One region of the Bradyrhizobium sp. BR 1433 genome, then DNA from elsewhere that is predicted to be linked to it. Evidence: riboswitches for the same ligand, from Rfam matches in the RefSeq annotation. Region 1 holds a riboswitch; each other region holds the start of a gene.
The links. Region 1 has a riboswitch for cobalamin ahead of ACSKB9_RS21990 (TonB-dependent receptor). Riboswitches for the same ligand answer to the same signal wherever they lie in the genome.
Positions count from the first base shown of each region.

Region 2: it holds a riboswitch for cobalamin, as region 1 does, so the genes downstream of both, ACSKB9_RS16770 (ribonucleoside-diphosphate reductase subunit alpha) here and ACSKB9_RS21990 (TonB-dependent receptor) in region 1, are expected to answer to the same signal.
Region 3: it holds a riboswitch for cobalamin, as region 1 does, so the genes downstream of both, ACSKB9_RS20320 (TonB-dependent receptor) here and ACSKB9_RS21990 (TonB-dependent receptor) in region 1, are expected to answer to the same signal.
Region 4: it holds a riboswitch for cobalamin, as region 1 does, so the genes downstream of both, ACSKB9_RS39430 (DUF1636 family protein) here and ACSKB9_RS21990 (TonB-dependent receptor) in region 1, are expected to answer to the same signal.

Region 1 is NZ_JBPUGG010000001.1:4,511,508-4,516,463, forward strand. It holds gene ACSKB9_RS21975 (ABC transporter substrate-binding protein) at 1-445, opposite strand, end outside; gene ACSKB9_RS21980 (ABC transporter ATP-binding protein) at 716-1,489, opposite strand; gene ACSKB9_RS21985 (FecCD family ABC transporter permease) at 1,486-2,529, opposite strand; cobalamin riboswitch at 2,642-2,839, shown strand; partial or broken gene ACSKB9_RS21990 (TonB-dependent receptor) at 2,949-4,956, shown strand, end outside.
Region 2 is NZ_JBPUGG010000001.1:3,413,384-3,418,339, reverse strand. It holds gene ACSKB9_RS16780 (glycosyl hydrolase) at 1-203, opposite strand, end outside; gene ACSKB9_RS16775 (hypothetical protein) at 392-661, shown strand; cobalamin riboswitch at 1,118-1,339, shown strand; partial or broken gene ACSKB9_RS16770 (ribonucleoside-diphosphate reductase subunit alpha) at 1,456-4,333, shown strand; gene ACSKB9_RS16765 (ribonucleotide-diphosphate reductase subunit beta) at 4,356-4,956, shown strand, end outside.
Region 3 is NZ_JBPUGG010000001.1:4,162,226-4,167,181, forward strand. It holds gene ACSKB9_RS20320 (TonB-dependent receptor) at 1-2,102, opposite strand, end outside; cobalamin riboswitch at 2,208-2,402, opposite strand; gene ACSKB9_RS20325 (CobW family GTP-binding protein) at 2,631-3,560, opposite strand; gene ACSKB9_RS20330 (amidohydrolase family protein) at 3,562-4,956, opposite strand, start outside.
Region 4 is NZ_JBPUGG010000001.1:8,221,669-8,226,624, forward strand. It holds gene ACSKB9_RS39420 (cobyric acid synthase) at 1-1,186, opposite strand, end outside; gene cobO (cob(I)yrinic acid a,c-diamide adenosyltransferase) at 1,198-1,851, opposite strand; cobalamin riboswitch at 1,888-2,099, shown strand; gene ACSKB9_RS39430 (DUF1636 family protein) at 2,194-2,568, shown strand; gene cobW (cobalamin biosynthesis protein CobW) at 2,565-3,599, shown strand; partial or broken gene cobN (cobaltochelatase subunit CobN) at 3,599-4,956, shown strand, end outside.

The DNA of each region.
Region 1 (4,956 bases):
CCAGGCTGCCGTCGCCGGGCACAAAGCCACGCCGCTCCAGCGGCAACACGCGGTAATGATGCGCGCCTGCCGCCGCCCGCGCATGCGCGATCGCCGCATCGAGGCGCGCGATCTCGGCTTCTGCGCGATCGGGATGCTGCACCACATCGCCCATCGCGCGGATCTGGTCCTTCACCTCGTCCAGCGTGCGCGGCACCGTGAATTCGACGAGGTGCAGCCCGTGGGCCTTCAACAGATCGCGGGTCGCGCGCTTGTCGAACAGGCTGACCACGACGAGGTCGGGCCTCAGCAGCAGCACGTCCTCGGCCTCGCCGGACAGGCGCGGAAAGTTTCGCGCCTTCTCCGCGGCCCAGGATTGCCAGGCATCACGCGAGAAGCGGCTGAGGCCGATAATCTGGTCCGGATCGGCCAGCGACAGCACGAGCTGGTCGCTGCAGACATTCATCGAGACGATGCGCGGTCCGGCGGCGGACGCGGCACCGGCAGAGATAAGCCACAGCAGTATCGCGACCACCGCTCCAAGATGAAGCGAAGCGAGATGGCGGCCACACTGAAAGTGCGCCCCCTCTCCCGCTTGCGGGGGAGGGTTGGGGTGGGGGTTTCGCAGCGAGTTCATATCGTGGAGAGAGCCCCCACCCGCTGCGCTCTTCGAGCGCAGCGACCTCCCCCGCAAGCGGGAGAGGTGAACTGAGCTCGTGGTGAGGACGTGGCCACATCAGACGTCCGCCCACGGCACGATGACGGCCTCGCGCTGAAATTCGGCACGATAGGCGCTGACCCGGAACACGCTGGCGAGGACCGCTTCCGACAACGCTTCAGCAGGCGCGCCCTGCGCGGCCAGCCGTCCCTCCGACAGCACCAGAACATGATCGGCGAAGCGCGCGGCGAGTCCCAGGTCATGCGTCACCACGATCACCAGCACACCGGCATCGGCGACGTTGCGCAGCTTCTGCATCACGTCGATCTGGTGGCGTGGATCGAGCGAGGCGGTCGGCTCGTCGGCGAGAATCACCGGCGCCTCCACCGCGAGCACCCGGGCCAGCGCGACGCGGCTGCGCTCGCCGCCGGAGAGTTCGGTGACGCGGCGATCGCTGAATTCAGTGACGTCGACCGCCTGCATCGCGCGCAGCACCGCCTCCATATCCGTCTGCGACATCCGCGCCGGATCGGTCGCGCCGTGCGGATAGCGGCCGAGCGCGACGATATCGCGTGCCGGCAGCGGCCAGTGCACCATGTGCCCCTGCGGCAGATAGGCGAATCGTTTCGCGCGCTCGCGCAGCGGCAGCGACGCCAGCACATCGCCGCCGATCCGGATCTCGCCGCCCGACGGAATCAGCCCGGCCAGCGCGCGCAGCAGTGTGGTCTTGCCGGCGCCGTTCGGCCCGACCAGCGCGACCAGATGGCCCGACGGCAGCGACAGCGAGACATCGTGCAGCACCTTGCGGCTGCCGAGCGAGGCATTGAGAGCGACGGCGGAGAGCAGCGTCATGCCACGCCTCCGCCGAGCGCGCGGCGCTCGCGCATGATCAGATAGAGAAAGAACGGCACGCCGATGATCGAGGTCAGCACGCCGACCTTGATGTCCGAGGTTGAAGGAATGATGCGCACCGCGATGTCGGCGGCGAGCAGCAGCGCCGAGCCGGTGAGGGCACTCGGCACCAAGAGCCGCGCCGGATCGTGACCGATCACGGGACGCATCAGATGCGGCGCAACGAGGCCGATGAAACCGATCGTGCCGGTGACCGCGACCGCGCCGCCTACGCCGAGCGCCACGCCCGTGATCACGAAAAGCCGCAACCGCCCGACGTCGACGCCAAGGCTCTGCGCCGCCTCCTCGCCGAGTGTCAGCGCGCGGAAGGCGCTCGCCTGGCTGAGCAGGATGGCGGCGCCTGCGATGATGAAGGGGAGCGCCAGCGCCACGTGCTGGAAGCTGCGGTCCTCCAACGAGCCGAGCAGCCAGAACGCGATCTCCAGCACCACGAACGGATTGCTCGAGAGATTCATCACCAGCGCGGTTGCCGCCCCCGCAAAGCTCGAGATCGCGAGCCCGGCGAGGATCAGGATCAACAGCCCGGCATTGCGGCCGGCGATCGCAAGCAGCGCGAACACCGAGCCGAAGGCGGCGATGATCGCGACCACCGGCAGCGTGTAGGAGCGCACATCGGCGAGGCCCAGCGCGATCACCAGCACCGCGCCGAACGCGGCCGATTGCGGCGCGCCGAACAGCGACGGCGAGGCCAGCGGATTGCGCAGCAGCCCTTGCAGCGCCGCACCGGACAGCCCGAGAATGCCGCCGATCGCAAATGCCAGGATGGTGCGCGGCAGGCGGATCTCGCGCACGATCACCTGCGCCACATCGCTGCCGCCGCCGAACAGCGCCTCGATCACCGCGAGCGGCGACAGCCGCACCGGCCCGACGCCGAGCGAGAGCACGCACAGCAGGACCACGAGCGCGAGCAGCGCCGCGGTGGCGCCCCACCGGCGCCGCGCCGCGACCTCGGCCGCCAAGGCAAAATCCTGCACGCTCATCGGATCCATGCTCTTACAGCGATCGTCGTGGCAGACAAGCGACACTCGACAAAAACCGTGGCCGCACGGCCATTGCCCGACTTCCGCCGGATTGACTTTGCTACCCGGCCGAACCCTAGATGAACATGACGGTTCTTTCATGAGATGAAAAGGGAATGCGGTACGGGGAAACTTCCCCAACGCCGCGGCTGCCCCCGCAACTGTATGCGGTGAATCCTTCGTCACAGGCCACTGGGAATCTCGGTCCTGGGAAGGCGACGAAGGGTAACGACCCGCGAGCCAGGAGACCTGCCGTCAGCCGTGGTCACACGCGATGCTGCCGGTCGGGGAGTACAGGCATGAGCTTCACCTGATGCCGTGAGCACGATGGTGAGACTGGTTCGCGGTGACGTGCCACTGACGTTGCCGAGGCCTTGCTTATGTTCTCCTTCCCTTTCCATCGGCGGCGCCGCGCGCTTCTGCTCGCGTCGACGATGATCGCGCCGGCGACGATGCTCGCGCCGGCATTCCTTGTCTCCGCAGCGCGGGCGCAGCAGGCACCCGCTCCCGATCAGCTGCCGGCGATCGAAGTCACCAAGCCGGGCGACCAGAACGTCACGCGCGCCAGGCCGGCCGCTGACGAAGCGCCGGCGCCGCGACGCCCGGCGCCGGGCACCTCGCAAGGCAACAATACAGGCAGCGGAGCCGGATCGGGCACGACAGGGACCGGCGTGGCCACCGGAACGGGCGGCACCGGCGGCCGCCAGCTCGCCGGCATTGTCGGCTCCTCCTCGGCCGTGATCACCGCCGACGACATCGCGCATTCGCCGGTGCAGTCGTTGCCCGAGATCCTCGCGCAGGTGCCGGGCGTGCAACTGCAAACGCCCTATGGCGGACCGAACGGCGCCAAGACGTCGGTCGACCTGCGCGGCTTCGGCGCATTCGCGACCGACAATACCCTTTTCCTGCTCAACGGCCGCCGCCTCAACGACGTCGACAAGGCCGGCTTCGACCTCACCACGATTCCGCTCGATTCGATCGAGCGCATCGAGATCACGCGCGGCAACAGCGGCGCAGTGCTCTACGGCGACAACGCGGTGGGCGGCGTCGTCAACATCATCACCAAGACCGGCGTCGGCTGCCCGCCGACAGCGATGCGCGCCGAGGCCGGATTTGGCTCGTTCAACACCCGCATGGCCGCGGTGTCCGCGGCGCTCAATTCCGGACCGTGGTCCACCTCGTTCTACGGCAACGGCATCAAGTCCGACGGCTACCGCGTCAACAATGCGCTCGACCAGCGCAACGCCGTCGGCAACATCAACTACACCACGCTGGATCTCACCGCCTTCCTGACCGTCACGGGCAGCGACCAAAAGCTCGGCCTGCCCGGCGGACGGCTGATCGATCCGTCGATCGGTGTCAACGAGTTGCTCACCGACCGCCGCGGCGCCGCGACGCCTTTCGACTATGCCAACCAGCAGACCGCCAGCGTCACCGCCGGCTTCACCAGGACGCTGATGAACGGCGTCGACCTCATCGTCGACGGTGGCTGGCGGCAGCGCGAGACGCAAAGCGGCTTCTTCGGCACGGTGCCGACCATCAGCTTCGCCTCGACCTACAATGACGCCGCGCTGCAGACCTGGTCGCTCACGCCGCGGCTCAGCGTCAAGAACGTGATGCTGGGCATGCCGTCGACAATCCTGACCGGCATCGACTATTACGATTCGACCTTCCGCGAGGCGCGCGGCGCCTATCAGGGCGTCGACCCGTTCCATATCTACAATATCGAGCAGCAGTCCGTGGCCGGCTATTGGCAACATACGCTGGGCCTGTTGCCGACGACCGACTTCGCCTACGGCGCGCGCGTGCAGAACACCAGCATCTCGGCGCGCGATCGCTACGACCCGAATGCGCCATTCGCATTCGACACCCAGGCGGCACCGCTCGACAGCAACGAGACGCAATACGCGCTGCATGTCGGCATCGAGCATCGCCTGACCGACACTTTCTCGGTGTTCGGCCGCGCGGCACGCGCATTCCGCACGCCCGATGTCGACGAACGCGTCGCGTCGGGTCCGTCATTCGACCCGCTGACCTTCGCCCCGATCCCGCAGACCTTCCAGCTCAAGACCCAGACCTCGCAGGATGTTCGAGGGCGGCTTTCGCGTCAGGACCAACCGCTTCCAGGTCCAGACCAGCGTCTATCTGATGGATCTCGAGAACGAGATCCATTTCAACCCGGTGCTGTTCTTCAACACCAACCTCGACCCCACCCGCCGCTATGGCTCGGAGACCAGTGCCTCGCTCAAGGTCAGCGACAGCGTCACCCTGCGCGGCGGCATGGCGATCACCCGTGCGGTGTTCCGCGAAGGCATCTGGGCCGGCAACGACGTGCCGCTGGTGTCGCGCTACACCGGCAATCTCGGCGTCACCTGGAATATCTGGCAG
Region 2 (4,956 bases), 1.1 Mb from region 1:
TTGTTCCAGGAGTATCCATTGCGTGAGAAGTTCCCGTACGGAGCACTCGAACTCCAAATCGGAGTCTTTGCCGATACAGGCGCGGCGGACGATGACCTGACTTGATTCACAGTCTGGCTAAATAATTCATAATTCTCCCGTGTGCTGACGTCCCAAGTTTGGGACCCGCGCGAGAGGGCACCGTTTATCCGATTGGAATCCATAGGGCTCTCCTTGCTCTCATAAGCGACAAGGCATCGTTCCGATCGGCCTAGCGCCTACCCTAGGTTCGTGACCAAGCTCAGGCGTGGGCGGCAAGGGCATCTACAGACCAAGTCCGATGCTAGGAAGGTCAGCTTTCGAGAAGCTGACTAAGGCCTCGACACTGAGGTTTTGGGTCGTTGAAATTGACTTGATCTGGCTGAAGGGCTTGGACGGCGCACGCCATTTTGCGCGAGCCTTTTCGGTTGTGAGCATCCAATTGACGCAGGCGTGGTTGACATTGCAACGTTTTGACGAGGTGTGGGAAACTGTCGATGCGTCTATCGAGGCATTGGCGGGCGAGAATGCCGATCTCGATCTCAACAATGTTCAGCCCCCAGGGCGCGCTCTGGGACATAGTGGAACTCCAATCGGGCGCAGTTTCCGCCACGCCAAGTCGGCCGAAAAACGCCTTATGTAGGACGCCGACCGGAAACTAAAGTTGGGTGGTTTCAGCGGGTTGTGACTTTTCCAGGTGTGCGATGCCATCGGAGAAGTAGATGACCTCGACCGAATTCATCCCCTGTCAGCATGACAGACGAGAGCACCGCTATGAAAGCGATGTACGATTCTGGAAGGGGATTGATCGCGCTGTTGATGCCAAGGCCGAACAACGTCGGGCGACCGCACTAGACCCGCATACGATCGGTAAGGGCGCCTTTCGTAATCAAAGACCACCATTGCTCGAAAGAGCTGGCTACCCGTGCCCGATACGCAAGTTCGAGGCAAAGCGTCCGCATCACCCGGTCGAGGTTTGGGCTGGACGAGAAGGCGAGCGCCTTAAAGCTTCCCGCCAGTCGCTCACGGGCCTTGGGATAAGCTTGCAGAAATTTTGGAAAGGCCATCTTGCGGTCGTTGACATTCCCTTCCAAATCGCACCAGATATAGCTGTCGACGGTCCATCGTATCGCAAGATTTGGTGGCTAAGAGGGAAGCCGGTGAAGTACGGATCGATCCGTAAAATCCGGCGCTGCCCCCGCAACTGTAAGCAGTGAGTTGCTCTCGCCCTGTTAAGTCACTGATGCCGCGAGGCATTGGGAAGACAAGGGAGCAACGGCGACCTGCGAGCCAGGAGACCTGCCGCGACACCAAACACGTCCACGGGCGGGGTGTCCCGGCGGTCGCTTGCACAGCCATGCCGGCGACGCTTGTCCGCCGGAATGACGCAGCGTCCTCTCGACATCCGGCCCCAACAAGCATCACGGGGTCTGCACGATGTCACTCTCTCTCGATCGCGAAACAAAGCCAGCGCCACTCATCCAGTTGCGTCCAGAACCGCTCGCCGCGCCGGAAGCGTCGCCTCCGATGCAGGTGATCCGCCGTAACGGCACGGTGTCGAAATTCGACGCCAGCAAGATTTCGGTGGCGATGACCAAGGCGTTTCTGGCGGTCGAGGGACATGCCGCGGCCGCCTCGCGCCGGGTGCATGAGATCGTAGAGCAACTCACTGCTGAGGTCGTCACCGCGCTGTCGCGGCGGATGAGCGAGGGCCGCACCTTCCACATCGAAGACGTGCAGGATCAGGTCGAGCTGGCGCTGATGCGCAGCGAGCACCACAAGGTTGCGCGCGCCTATGTGCTGTACCGAGAGGAGCGCACGAGGCAGCGCGACGAGCAGGGGGCGGCGAAGACGGCAAAGCCCCCGGCGGGACCAGCGATTCAGGTCACGCTACGCGGCGGCACCAAGGTGCCGCTCGACCACGCGCGGCTGGCGCTGATCATCAACGAGGCCTGTGCCGGCCTTGACGGCGTCGACGCTGCGCCCGTCATCGCCGAGACGGAGCGCAACATCTATGACGGCATCGGCCAGGACGAGCTGGCGCTCGCCTCGGTGATGGCAGCCCGCACCCTCGTGGAACAGGAGCCGAACTACAGCTACGTCAGTGCCCGCCTGTTGCTCGACAAGCTGCGCACCGAGGTGCTGACCAATGTGCTCGATGCGCCGACCAGCGCGTCGCAGGCCGACATGGCCACGCGCTATGCAGAGTACTTCCCGGCCTATATCAAGACCGGCATCACGTCCGAACTGCTTGACGCCGAGCTCGGCCGTTTTGACCTCGCGCGTCTTGCCGCGGCGCTGAAACCGGAACGCGATCTGTCCTTCCAGTTCCTAGGCCTGCAGACGCTGTACGACCGCTATTTCCTGCATGTCCGCGGCAACCGCATCGAGCTGCCGCAGGCCTTCTTCATGCGCGTCGCCATGGGGCTCGCGCTGCGCGAGATCGACCGCGAGGCCCGCGCGATCGAGTTCTACGATTTGCTGTCGTCGTTCGACTTCATGGCCTCGACGCCGACGCTGTTCAACTCCGGCACGCTGCGGCCGCAGCTCTCGTCGTGTTTCCTGACCACCGTGGCCGATGACCTCGACGGCATCTTCAAGTCGATCAAGGACAACGCGCTGCTTGCCAAATATTCCGGCGGGCTCGGCAATGACTGGACCCGCGTCCGCGGGCTCGGCGCCCATATCAAGGGCACCAACGGCGAAAGCCAGGGCGTGGTTCCGTTCCTGAAAGTAGCCAATGACACCGCGATCGCCGTCAACCAGGGTGGCAAACGCAAAGGCGCGGTCTGCGCCTATCTTGAGACCTGGCACGTCGACATCGAGGAATTCCTCGATTTGCGCAAGAATACCGGCGACGACCGCCGCCGCACCCATGACATGAATACCGCCAACTGGGTGCCCGATCTGTTCATGCAGCGCGTTCGAGGCTGACGGCGAATGGACGCTGTTCTCGCCGGACGAGACGCAGGATCTGCACCATCTCTATGGTAAGCCATTTGCCGAGCGTTACGCCTATTACGAGGCCAAGGCCGCGGGCGGCGAAATGCGCCTGTTCAAGCAGATCCGCGCCGTCGACCTCTGGCGCAAGATGCTGACCATGCTGTTCGAGACCGGCCATCCCTGGATCACCTTCAAGGATCCGTGCAATTTGCGCTCGCCGCAGCGCCATGTCGGCGTGATCCACTCCTCGAATCTCTGCACCGAGATCACGCTAAACACGTCCGACGACGAGACCGCCGTGTGCAATCTCGGTTCGATCAACCTCGCCAACCACGTCCAGGACGGTCGGCTCGACGATGTCAGGCTGAAAAAGACGGTGACGACGGCGATGCGGATGCTCGACAACGTTATCGACATCAACTTCTACACCATCCCCGAAGCGCGCTGCTCCAATCTGCGGCATCGCCCGGTCGGGCTCGGCCTGATGGGGTTCCAGGACGCGCTACATATGCTGCGCGTCGCGGTAGCGTCTGATGCCGCCGTCGCCATCGCCGACACGAGCATGGAGGCGATCTCGTATCATGCGATTTCGGCGTCTTGCGATCTCGCCGCCGAGCGCGGGCGCTATCCGTCGTTCGAGGGCTCTCTGTGGAGCCAGGGCGTCCTGCCGATCGATTCGATCGACTATGTTGCCGATGCCCGCGGCGGGGTCACGATGGACCGTACGAGCACGCTTGACTGGGCAGCCCTGCGCGGCCGCGTCACCTCGGTCGGCATGCGCAACTCGAATGTGATGGCGATCGCGCCGACGGCGACGATCTCCAACATCTGCGGCGTCGTGCAGTCGATCGAGCCGGCCTACCAGAACCTTTATGTCAAATCCAACATGTCCGGCGATTTCACGGTGGTGAACGACCATCTGGTGCGCGACCTCAAGGCGCGCGGGCTGTGGGACGAGGTGATGGTCAACGACCTCAAATATTTTGACGGCAGCGTCGGTGCGATCGACCGCATCCCCGACGATCTCAAGGCGCTTTATGCGACCGCCTTCGAGATCGATTCGCGCTGGCTGGTGGAGGCCGCGGCGAGGCGGCAGAAATGGATCGACCAGGCGCAGTCTCTCAATCTCTATATCGCCAATCCCTCCGGCAAGAAGCTCGACGCGCTCTACCGTCAAGCCTGGTCGCTGGGCCTGAAGACGACCTATTACTTGCGCTCGCGCAGCGCGACCCATGTCGAGAAGTCAACGCTGAAGGGCACCGACGGCAAGCTCAACGCTGTCTCGCCAGTGGCGCTGACCGCGCCGGCCCCCGATCTGCCGAGCGCCATTGCCTGCTCGATCGATGATCCCGACTGCGAAGCCTGCCAGTAAGAAAACCAAAGGAACCAACATTATGCTCGACTTTTCAGAAACAGCGACCACGACCCGCCAGGTGCGCACGCCCTTCATGCCGCAGTCCTTCGCGGCGGCGCCAACCGCTCTGAGCGAGGCAACCGGCCTCGGCACGATCGACCGTCATGGCGGCCGCGTCTCGGTCGACGAGAAGCGGATGATCAACTGCCGCGCCGACGTCAACCAGCTGCTGCCGCTGAAATACAAATGGGCATGGGAGAAGTACCTTGCCGCCTGCAACAATCACTGGATGCCGACCGAAGTCTCGATGCAGGCCGACATCGCACTGTGGAAGTCGCGCGACGGCCTCTCGGAGGATGAGCGCCGCGCCATCAAGCGCAATCTTGGCTTCTTTGCGGCCTCCGAAAGCCTCGTTGCCAACAATATCGTGCTGGCGATCTATCGTCACCTCACCAACCCGGAGTGCCGGCAATATCTCCTGCGCCAGGCCTTCGAGGAGGCCGTGCATACCCACACCTTCCAGTACATCGTCGAAAGCCTCGGCCTCGACGAGGGCGAGCTGTTCAACATGTACCGCGAGGTGCCCTCGATCACCGACAAGGCGGCGTGGGCGATCAAGCATACCCAGCATCTCGACGATC
Region 3 (4,956 bases), 350 kb from region 1:
GGACGCAGCTGGGTGTTGGCAAGATCGGAGTACATCGCACCGACGATCTGCACGCCGCCATAGACCGACCAGTTGGGCGCGAAATCGCAGGTCAGCCAGACATTCGAGACCTGCTGCGGCACGTTGACCGGGACATTGCCGTTGAAGCTGACGATCTTGCCGCCGACCACCTGGCTGTTGTTGTCGTATCTGGCGCGCAGCAGTGCAAGATTGGCGTCGACGCGCCAGCCGTCGCTCAGCGCGAGCCCGATCGATCCTTCGACCCCGCGCGATGATTGCTGGCCGATCTGCAATGCCAGGCCGCCGGTGGGATTGCCGGGATCGGGAATCGTCAGCCCGGTCTTGACGATCTCGTAAGCGGCCAGCGTCCACTCGCCGCGGCCGCCCCAGAACGACTGCTTGACCCCGATCTCGGTCTGCTTGCCGGTCGCGAGCTGGAACGTCTTCTGCGAAGTCGACAGCGAGATCAGATTGCTGACTGGATCGACGCCGACCGCGTACTGGCCATAGAACGCGAGGTTCTTGATCGGCTCGTACACCAGCCCGGCGCGCCAGCTGGTGCCCGACAGCGTGGTTTCAAAGCTGTTTGCCGGCGTCTTGTAGTCGGTGCGATCGACCTCGGGGCGGTCATACCTGACCCCGGTCACGAGTGACAACTGATCGGTCAGCGAGAGCCGATCCTCGGCGAACAGCGCGTATTGATTGACGATCGCGTTGAAGCCCGGCGTGGTCGCCGTCGTCGTGGCGAAGAACGATCCGGGATCGAACACATAAGGATTGACCGACGACGCGCCGCCATAGGGCGAGTTGTTGGTATGGGTGAAGTCGATCCGGTTGACGTCGAACCCGGCGACGACCTGGTTCGCAAGGCCGAACACGTGACCGCTGAAGGTCGCATCCATCCGGTTGCCGAGTTGCTTCTGGTCGTGAAAGATCTCGATATAGCTCGTGCGATCGATCAGCTGGCTCTTCGGATTCCAGGTGTAGTTTTCGATGTCGCGCCAGTGCCGCTCGCTGGTCAGGTAATACAGCGTGTTGTTGACCTTGATGCCGTCGGCGACATCCCACTCGGTCTTGAACCGGGTCCAGCTGTCCTGATATCGGATCGCACTGTCCAATGCGTTGTAGTTCTTGAAGCGCAGCGCATCGTGGATCGCGCCGTTGATCAGCGGCGTGCCGAAATAGCGCGACGGGCTGCGATCGCCGTAATCTTCCGAGAGCGTGAAGGCGAGATTGTCCGACGCCTGCACCCGCACGGCAGCGGAGACCACCGCGTTCGAGGTCTTGTCGCGATCGACCCAGCCGTCCGACATGTTGCCGGTGGCGTTGATGCGGTACGACACATTGGGATTGATCGGACCGGTGCTGTCCACCGAGAGCCGCCGCGTCATGTTGCTGTCGAGCGAAACCTCGGCCTCGTTATAGGGCGTGCTCTGCGGCTTCTTCGGAATCACGTTGATGACGCCGCCGATCGCGCCTTCGCCGTACAGCACCGAGGCCGGGCCGCGCAGCACTTCGATGCGTTGCGTCGACCAGGTGTCGTAGGGGAACGTCAGCGTGCCGGAGCCGATATAGAAGCGCGTGCCGTCATACAGCGTCATCACCGAGTTGCTGCCGGCAAAGCCGCGGGTGCTGAACGACAGGCCGCCATTGCCGGGTGCCGGCGTTGCGATGAAGCCAGCCGCGTCCTGGGTGACGGCATCGAGCACATTATGCTGGCCGCGTTCAGCGATGGTCTGCGCCGTGATGATCTCGACGCTGGCCGGCGTCTGCAGCGGCGTCAGATTGAGACGACTGCCGGTGCCGCCCTGCGTGGTGGCATTGAGCGTCGGCGATGCCGATCCCCGTACGCCCGACGCTGCGACGCGCGGCGTGTTGCCGGTTGTTGCGATCGTCGCGGGCCTCGGCCGCGCCGCGGCGGCCACGGCACGGCTTCGCGCCGCGGGCTTCGGCCTTGCCACAGCGGAAGGCGCGACCTCAATCGGATCGAGCCTGGTTGGTGGCGGCGTTTGTGCCGAGCCTTCGGCCGGCAACAGCAGCGATGACAGGGAGCAGAGAAGACCGAGGCGCCATTTGCGCGCAACGGGAGAGGACGGAGACATGAAAGGACTCGCGGTAACGTGGCACGTCACCGCGAACGCGGATGGCGCATTGCCGAAAAGGCAGTGCTCCGATCCCACCAGGACGCCCCCGCCCGATGTGCTCGCGTGTGACCACGACTGACGGCAGGTCTCCTGGCTCACGGGTCATCGCCTGTCGACGCCTTCCCGGGCCGATGGCCCAGTGGCAAATTGACGAAAGGCTCGCCGTTTACAGTTGCGGGGACAGCTGCGGCATTGGGGTTACCCTCGCACCGCATTCCCTTTTGATCCCCGAAGGGAACCGTCGGCAAAAACGATAGGTGGTGCCGGCAAGGCTGTCAATTCGATGCGATTGTCGCACACATGCTTTGCGAGATGCTGCTGCGGCGATGACACAGCGACGTCGAGGGCTGACGCCCAAAGGCAACCCGTCATCCTGAGGAGCGCGGCACGCGCGTCTCGAAGGATGCACGGCCCGGCTGGCGGCCAATTCATCCTTCGAGACGCCGCTTCGCGGCTCCTCAGGATGACGGGAAACGTAGGTTCGCGTCACTGAGCCTCGACGCATCCCTGCATCACCTCATCAATCTCCGCGCGCGACAGCGCACCCATCTCGGCGATGAACACGATGCGCGTGCGCGGCACGCCGGGCGACGGGACGCCGCCCGCAGCCAAGGTCGCGCGGCCGCCGGCGAGTTGAAGCACGGTCAGCCGCCCGGGCTGCTCCACCGTCTCGAACAATCCCTTCGCCCGCGCCAGCTTCGGCGCCAGTCTGCCGATCGCCTGCTGCAAGCGCGGCAGCACGACGGGCCGCTCCGAGGTCCAGCTCAGCGTGTCGAAGCGATCGGACGACGGCCGTCGCGGCGCGGTCTCGCGCGGCGCCGACACATGATCGAGGTCCGCTGGGAACAGCAGCGCGGCCGGCACCTCGCCATGCAAGGCATCAACCACCACGGCCGCCGGACGCGCCGCGCGCACGGCGTCGCGGATCGCGGCGCAGGTGGCGGCGTCAGTCAGATCGACCTTGCTCAGCGCCACCACGTCCGCCGCCCGGAGCTGCGAGCGCAGCAGCGCATCGTTCAGCTTCGCCGCAGGCTGCGTCGCGTCGACCACGCACAGCACGGTCTCCAGCGGCGCCTCCTTCCAGATCACGGGATCCATCAGGTTGCGCACGATGTCGGCGGGATCGGCGATCCCGCTGGTCTCGATCACGATGAATTCGGGACGCGGATCACGCCGCAGCAACGTGGCGAGCGTGCGCAGCAGGTCGCCCTCCAGCGTGCAGCAGATGCAGCCATTGCTCAGGCTGACCACGCCGTCGCTGGCGCCGGCGATCAGCTCGGCGTCGATATTGATCGCACCGAAATCGTTGACCACGGCGGCGATGCGCCGCCCTTGCGCATGCGCCAGCAGATGGTTGACGACCGTGGTCTTGCCCGCCCCGAGGAAGCCCGCGACCAGCAGGATCGGGACCGGCACCTCAGCCCCCCGTGATAGGCCGGCGCACCGGCCGGCCGGGACGCGCCGCGACATCGAGCACACCGTCGCTGATCAGCGGCTGGCCGCTGACCACGAGATGCCGCACGCCCTCCGCCGGACGATTCATCGCCGAGAAGGTCGCGCGATCGCTCAGCGTCTCGTAGTCGAACACCACAACATCGGCGTCGGCGCCGACCTGCAGCCGGCCCTTGGCCCGCATCGCCGGCGTGCTCGCCGACAGGATCTCGGCCGGGATCAGCGCGCATTTGCGGATGCCCTCGAGCAGCGACACTTTCTTGCGCTCGCGCACCCATTCACGGATGAAGCGGGTGAAGCAGCCGGCCGAGCGCGGATGCGAGGTGGCATCGTCGGGCAGCGGCCAGGCGTCGCCGCTGTAGGGACGGCCATCCGACAGCGTCCACGGCATCGCGTCGGAGGCGATCGCGCCGCCCGGATACAGCACCGCCATATCGAGCAGATCGCGATGATGCGCGTTGTTCTCGATGTCGAGCACATGCCACAGCACCAAGGTCGAGGGCTCTTCGGCCTGTGCCGCCAGCAGCTCCTCGCGGCTGCCGAAACGGTGACCGTCGGTCACGCGCTGCACCGAATCGTAACCGAGGCCGTTGCGCTCCTCGAATTTCGGATCGCTGAAGAAGGTCGCCGCCAGCACAGTCGAGCCGGTGCCGTAGGGATAGGCCTCCACCGTGATCGGCAGGCCCTGCGCCTGCGCTTTCGCGATCAGCGCGACACAGCGCTCGATATCCGTCTTGCTCGACGAGTTGAAGTGGCAGATGTGCATATGCGCGCCGGTGGCGCCGGCATAGCCGATCAGGCGGATATAGGCTTCCGCCGCGCTCTCGGGATCGATCCGCGACATGTAGGCGACGTGGGTGAAGGTCGGCACCGCATGATCCGCCGCGAGCTGGCACACCGCGGTCAATTCCTGCACGCCGGCGCCCGGCGCATAGGCGTTGAGAATGCCGATGCCGATACCGCCCTCGTTCAGGCCGATCGCGAGGCGCTCCAGGATGCCGCCGACCTCGCCTTCGGTCGCCACGTTTTCGATCCAGCGGCGATCGCGCATCGCGGCGCCAAACGATTCCAGCGAGCTTTCCGAATTCGAACCGGTCATCGCGCCGATGCGCGCGAAGGCCCAGTTGGCGGCGGCGCCGTCGTTCAGCACCCTGCCCTTCTCGGCCTGGCGCTTGTACCAGGACGCGACCGGCAGCACGCCGGCCTCGAGGTCGAGCGAGGTCGTCACCCCGTCGAACGCCTGCATGCGGTCGGCCGGTATGGTCTGGCCATGCGCGTGCAGGTCGATGAAGCCCGGCGCCACCACGAGCCCGGTCGCGTCGATCTGCCGTTCGGAACCGCCGAGGCCGGTGCCGACCGC
Region 4 (4,956 bases), 3.7 Mb from region 1:
TGCGGCCGATATGGATTTCGTAAGCGCTGATCGGCTGGCTGGTCGCGGCATGCACCGCGCTGACGCGTGTCAGTGTCTTCTGTTCGGTCATCGTGGTCGTGACATCGAGCAGCCCGAGCCCGCGTGTTTCGCCGGCAGGACCTTCGATCCCATCGGGATCGGCGACGCTGTGTCCAAGCATCTGGTAGCCGCCGCACAGGCCGAGGACATGGCCGCCGCGGCGATGATGCGCGAGGAGATCGATGTCCCAGCCCTGCGCGCGCAGGAAGGCGAGATCGCCGCGGGTCGATTTCGAGCCGGGCATGATGACGAGCTTCGCATCACCCGGGATGGCTTCGCCTGGACGCACCATCACGAGATCGACGCCGGGCTCGAGCTTCAGCGGATCGAGGTCGTCGAAATTCGCGATCCGCGACAGCGCAAGGAACGCGATCTTGCACTGGCCGGGCTTGCGCGCCTCGCCGAGCCCGAGCGCATCTTCGGCCGGAAGTTCGCCGGCGCGGACGAACCAGGGCAGCACGCCAAAGCCGCGCCAGGCGGTGCGCTCTTCGATCAAGCGGTAGCCGTCCTCGAACAACGTCGGATCGCCGCGGAACTTGTTGATGACAAAGCCCTGGATCATCGCCGCATCATCAGGGTCGATCACCGTCTTGATGCCGACCAGCTGCGCGATCACGCCGCCGCGGTCGATGTCGCCGACCAGCACCACGGGCACGTCGGCTTTGCGCGCAAAACCCATATTGGCGATATCGGACTTGCGTAAGTTGACCTCGGCGGGGCTGCCGGCGCCCTCGACCAGCACCAGATCGGCGCGCTGCTTCAGGCGCGCAAAACTCTCCAGCACCGCGCCCATCAATGATGGTTTCATGCCGGCATATTCGCGCGCGCGTGCGGTCGCGATCCGGTTGCCGTGCACGATGATCTGGGCGCCGACATCGGTCTCGGGCTTGAGCAGCACCGGGTTCATGTCGGTGTGCGGCTCGACGCCGGCGGCGAGCGCCTGCAACGCCTGAGCGCGGCCGATCTCGCCGCCGTCGACGGTCACCGCCGCGTTGTTCGACATGTTCTGCGGCTTGAACGGTAGTACGCGCAGGCCGCGTCGTCGGGCGGCACGCGCAAGGCCGGCGACGATGAGCGATTTGCCCACGTCCGAGCCGGCTCCCTGGATCATCAATGCGCGCGCCATGGTGATGTCTGTCAGAACTCGACGCCCGGCTGGGCCTTGATGCCGGAGCGGAACGGATGCTTCACCAGCGTCATCTCGGTGACGAGGTCGGCAATCTCGATCAGCTCCTCCTTGGCATTGCGCCCGGTGAGCACGACATGGGTCATCGGCGGCTTCGACGTGGTCAGGAAGTCGACGACATCTGATATCGCGAGGTAATCGTAGCGTAGCGCGATGTTGATCTCGTCGAGCACGACCATGCGCAGGCTTGGGTCTGCGATCAGCTGCCTGGCCTTTTCCCAGCCGGCTTGCGCTGCCGCGATGTCGCGGGCGCGATCCTGCGTCTCCCAGGTAAAGCCTTCGCCCATGGCGTGAAATTGACAGAGATCGCCGAAATGCCCGGTGAGCAGGCGGCGCTCGCCGGTATCCCAGGCGCCCTTGATGAACTGCACCACGGCGCAGGGAAAGCCGTGAGCCACACAGCGCACGATCATGCCGAACGCGGAGGACGATTTTCCTTTGCCGGCGCCGGTATGAACGATGATCAGGCCCTTTTCACCGCTCTTGGTCGCCATGATGCGGTCGCGGGCGGCCTTCTTTTTCGCCATCTTGTCCGCGTGGCGCGCATCCGGCGAAAGATCGGTGCCGACGGCGCCGTCTTCAGCGTCCTTTCCATCAGAAGTCATCACATTCCTTCGGCTTGACAAGTGCGAGGCTTGGACGAATGGTGGTCCTGCGTTGGTTCCTGTCCTACGACAGGCGAAGAGGGAATGCGATAGGGCTCCGCTAAATCGGGCCCGAAGCGCAGCCGCCCCCGCGACCGTCACCGGAGAGATGCCCAAGCCACTGATTCCATACGGAGTCGGGAAGGTGGGCATCGAAGGGTAAAACCTGCTCCGCAAGCCGGGAGACCTGCCAACGCAGCATGTTGTGAAACCGGCGGACGGGGTGTTCCGCGACGGGGAACGAACCTGTCCAAAATCGGTTCGTGTGCCTCATCGCTTCCCGCTGTCAATCCAGGAAGGGCGATGAGCGTTACACTTCATGTCTGCATCACCTGCCGCGCCGGCCAGACGCCGGCGGAAGGTGAGCTCGCGCCCGGTGCACGCCTGCATGCCGCGCTTGTCGAGGCGGGCGTGCCCGATGACGTCGATCTGGTTCCCGTCGCATGCCTGTCGGCCTGCAGCCAGGGTTGCTCGGTCGCGCTCAGCGCGCCGGGGCGGTGGTCCTATGTCTACGGCCGGCTGTCCGAAGCCAATGCCGCGGATGTGATCGCCGGTGCCTCCGCATATGCGGCGGCGCCCGACGGCATCGTGCCGTGGCGCAGCCGTCCGGAAATCTTCCGCAAGCAATCGCTCGCCCGCATTCCACCTCTTCCCGTCGTGCCGGAGGCCGCAGAATGACCACGCTCGCCAAAATTCCGGTCACCGTCGTGACCGGCTTTCTCGGCTCCGGCAAGACGACGTTGATCCAGCATCTGATCCGCAATGCCAACGGCAAGAAGCTCGCGGTGCTGGTCAACGAATTCGGCAGCGAAGGCGTCGACGGCGACATCCTGAAGTCGTGCGCCGACGCCAATTGTCCGGCCGAGAACATCGTCGAACTCGCCAATGGCTGCATCTGCTGCACCGTCGCCGATGATTTCATCCCGGCGATGGAGCAGTTGCTGGCGCGGAACGTGAAGCCCGATCACATCGTGATCGAAACTTCCGGGCTCGCCCTGCCGAAGCCGCTGCTGAAAGCGTTCGACTGGCCGGAGATCCGTTCGCGGATCACGGTCGACGGCGTGATCGCGCTCGCCGACGCCGAGGCCGTCGCCGCCGGCCGTTTTGCGCCTGATCCGGCCGCGGTGGATGCGCAGCGTGCGGCGGACGGCAATCTCGACCACGAGACGCCGCTGTCGGAAGTGTTCGAGGACCAGATCGCCTGTGCCGATATCGTGCTGCTGACCAAGGCGGATCTCGCCGGGGCGGAGGGGATCAAGGCAGCGAAAGCGGTGATCGCGGCCGAGATGCCGCGCGAGGTGCCGATGTTGCCTGTCGTCGACGGCACGATCGACGCGCGCGTGATCCTCGGGCTCGGGGCGGCGGCGGAAAGCGATCTCGCGGCGCGGCCGTCGCATCACGATGGCGAGGAGGAACACGAGCACGACGATTTCAATTCCGTCGTGATCGATCTTCCGGAAGTTTCGGATGTCGACGCGCTGGTCGCCTCGATCAAGGGGCTGGCGCGCGAGCAGAACGTGCTGCGCGCCAAGGGCTACATCGCGGTCGAAGGCAAGGCGATGCGGCTGCTGGTGCAATCGGTCGGCGAGCGGGTGCGGCATCAGTTCGACATGCCCTGGGGCGCCCGGGCGCGGCAGTCGAAGCTCGTCGTGATCGGCGAACATGCCGATATCGATGAAGCCGCGATCAGGGCACGGCTTGGTGTCTGATGCACGTCGTCTTCCGCGAGAGCCGCGGCCTTGAAGAGACCGCGACGCCAAGGGACCTCGGCCAGGATCCGGCCGATCTCGTGGTGTTGTCGTTTTCCGACAGCGATCTTGCTGCCTTCGCGGCCGGCTGGCGGCGCGGCCGCGCCGCATTGCCGTCGCTGCGGCTCGCCAATCTCGCGGAGCTGCGCCATCCGCTGTCGGTCGATACCTACATCGAACGGACGCTCTCGCACGCGCGCGGCATTCTGGTGCGGCTGATCGGCGGCGAGCCCTATTGGTCATACGGGCTGGCCGCGGTGCATCGGCTGGCGAAGGAGCGTGGCATCGCCCTAGTCGTGCTGCCGGCCGATGGCCGCGACGATCAGCGGCTCGACGAATTCTCGACCTTGCCGATCTCGACGCTGCGCCGCCTCAAGGTGCTGTGCGACAAAGGCGGTCCTGTTGCCGCGCAGGCCGTGATCGCGCAGCTGGCGCTGGCGTCCGGACTCTATGCCGGGCCGGTGGTCGGCGAGATCGATCTTCCCGAGATCGGCGTCTACGATTCCCGGCGCGGTGCCATCACGGCGTTGCCGGCACCGGACGGCCGGCCGCGCGTGCTGGTGACGTTTTATCGTTCCTGACCTCGCGGCCGGCGACACGGCGCCGGTCGATGCATTGATCGATGCATTGCGTGAGCGGGGCTTTGATGCTCATGGCGTGTTCGTCACCTCGCTGAAGGCGGCGGGCGTGGCCGACTGGCTGCGCGCCCAGTTCGCGCAATGCGCTCCAGCGGCCATCGTCAATGCGACCGCGTTTTCCGCGGCCGGTGACGACGGCACGACGCCGTTCGACGCTGCATCATGCCCGGTGTTCCAGGTCGCGCTGTCGACCGCGCGGCGCGAGGATTGGGCCTTGTCGCTCCGCGGGCTCTCGCCCGGCGATCTCGCGATGCATGTGGTGCTGCCGGAGGTCGACGGCCGCCTGTTCACAGGGGTCGTGAGCTTCAAATCGCCCGGTGAGCGCGATCCCGAGCTGCAATTCGCGCATCTTGCGCATCGACCGGATGCCGAGCGCGTCGCTGCAATTGCCGCACGCGTGGCCGCCTGGCATCGGCTTGCCAGCAAGCCGGCACAGGAGAAGTGGCTTGCGCTGGTGCTCTCGAACTATCCCGGCCGGCCGCATCAGATCGCGCATGCCGTCGGACTCGATGCGCTGGCGTCGGTCGGGGCGATGCTGGCTGATCTCGCGGGCGCGGGATTTGACCTTGAGCCGGTGGAGTCGCTGGGCGACATTCTTTTGCGCAGAAATTTGACGTGGAACGTCGCCGACTATCGTGCGGCGCTTTCCGGCCTTCCCGAGCTGCTGCAGGGCGATCTCA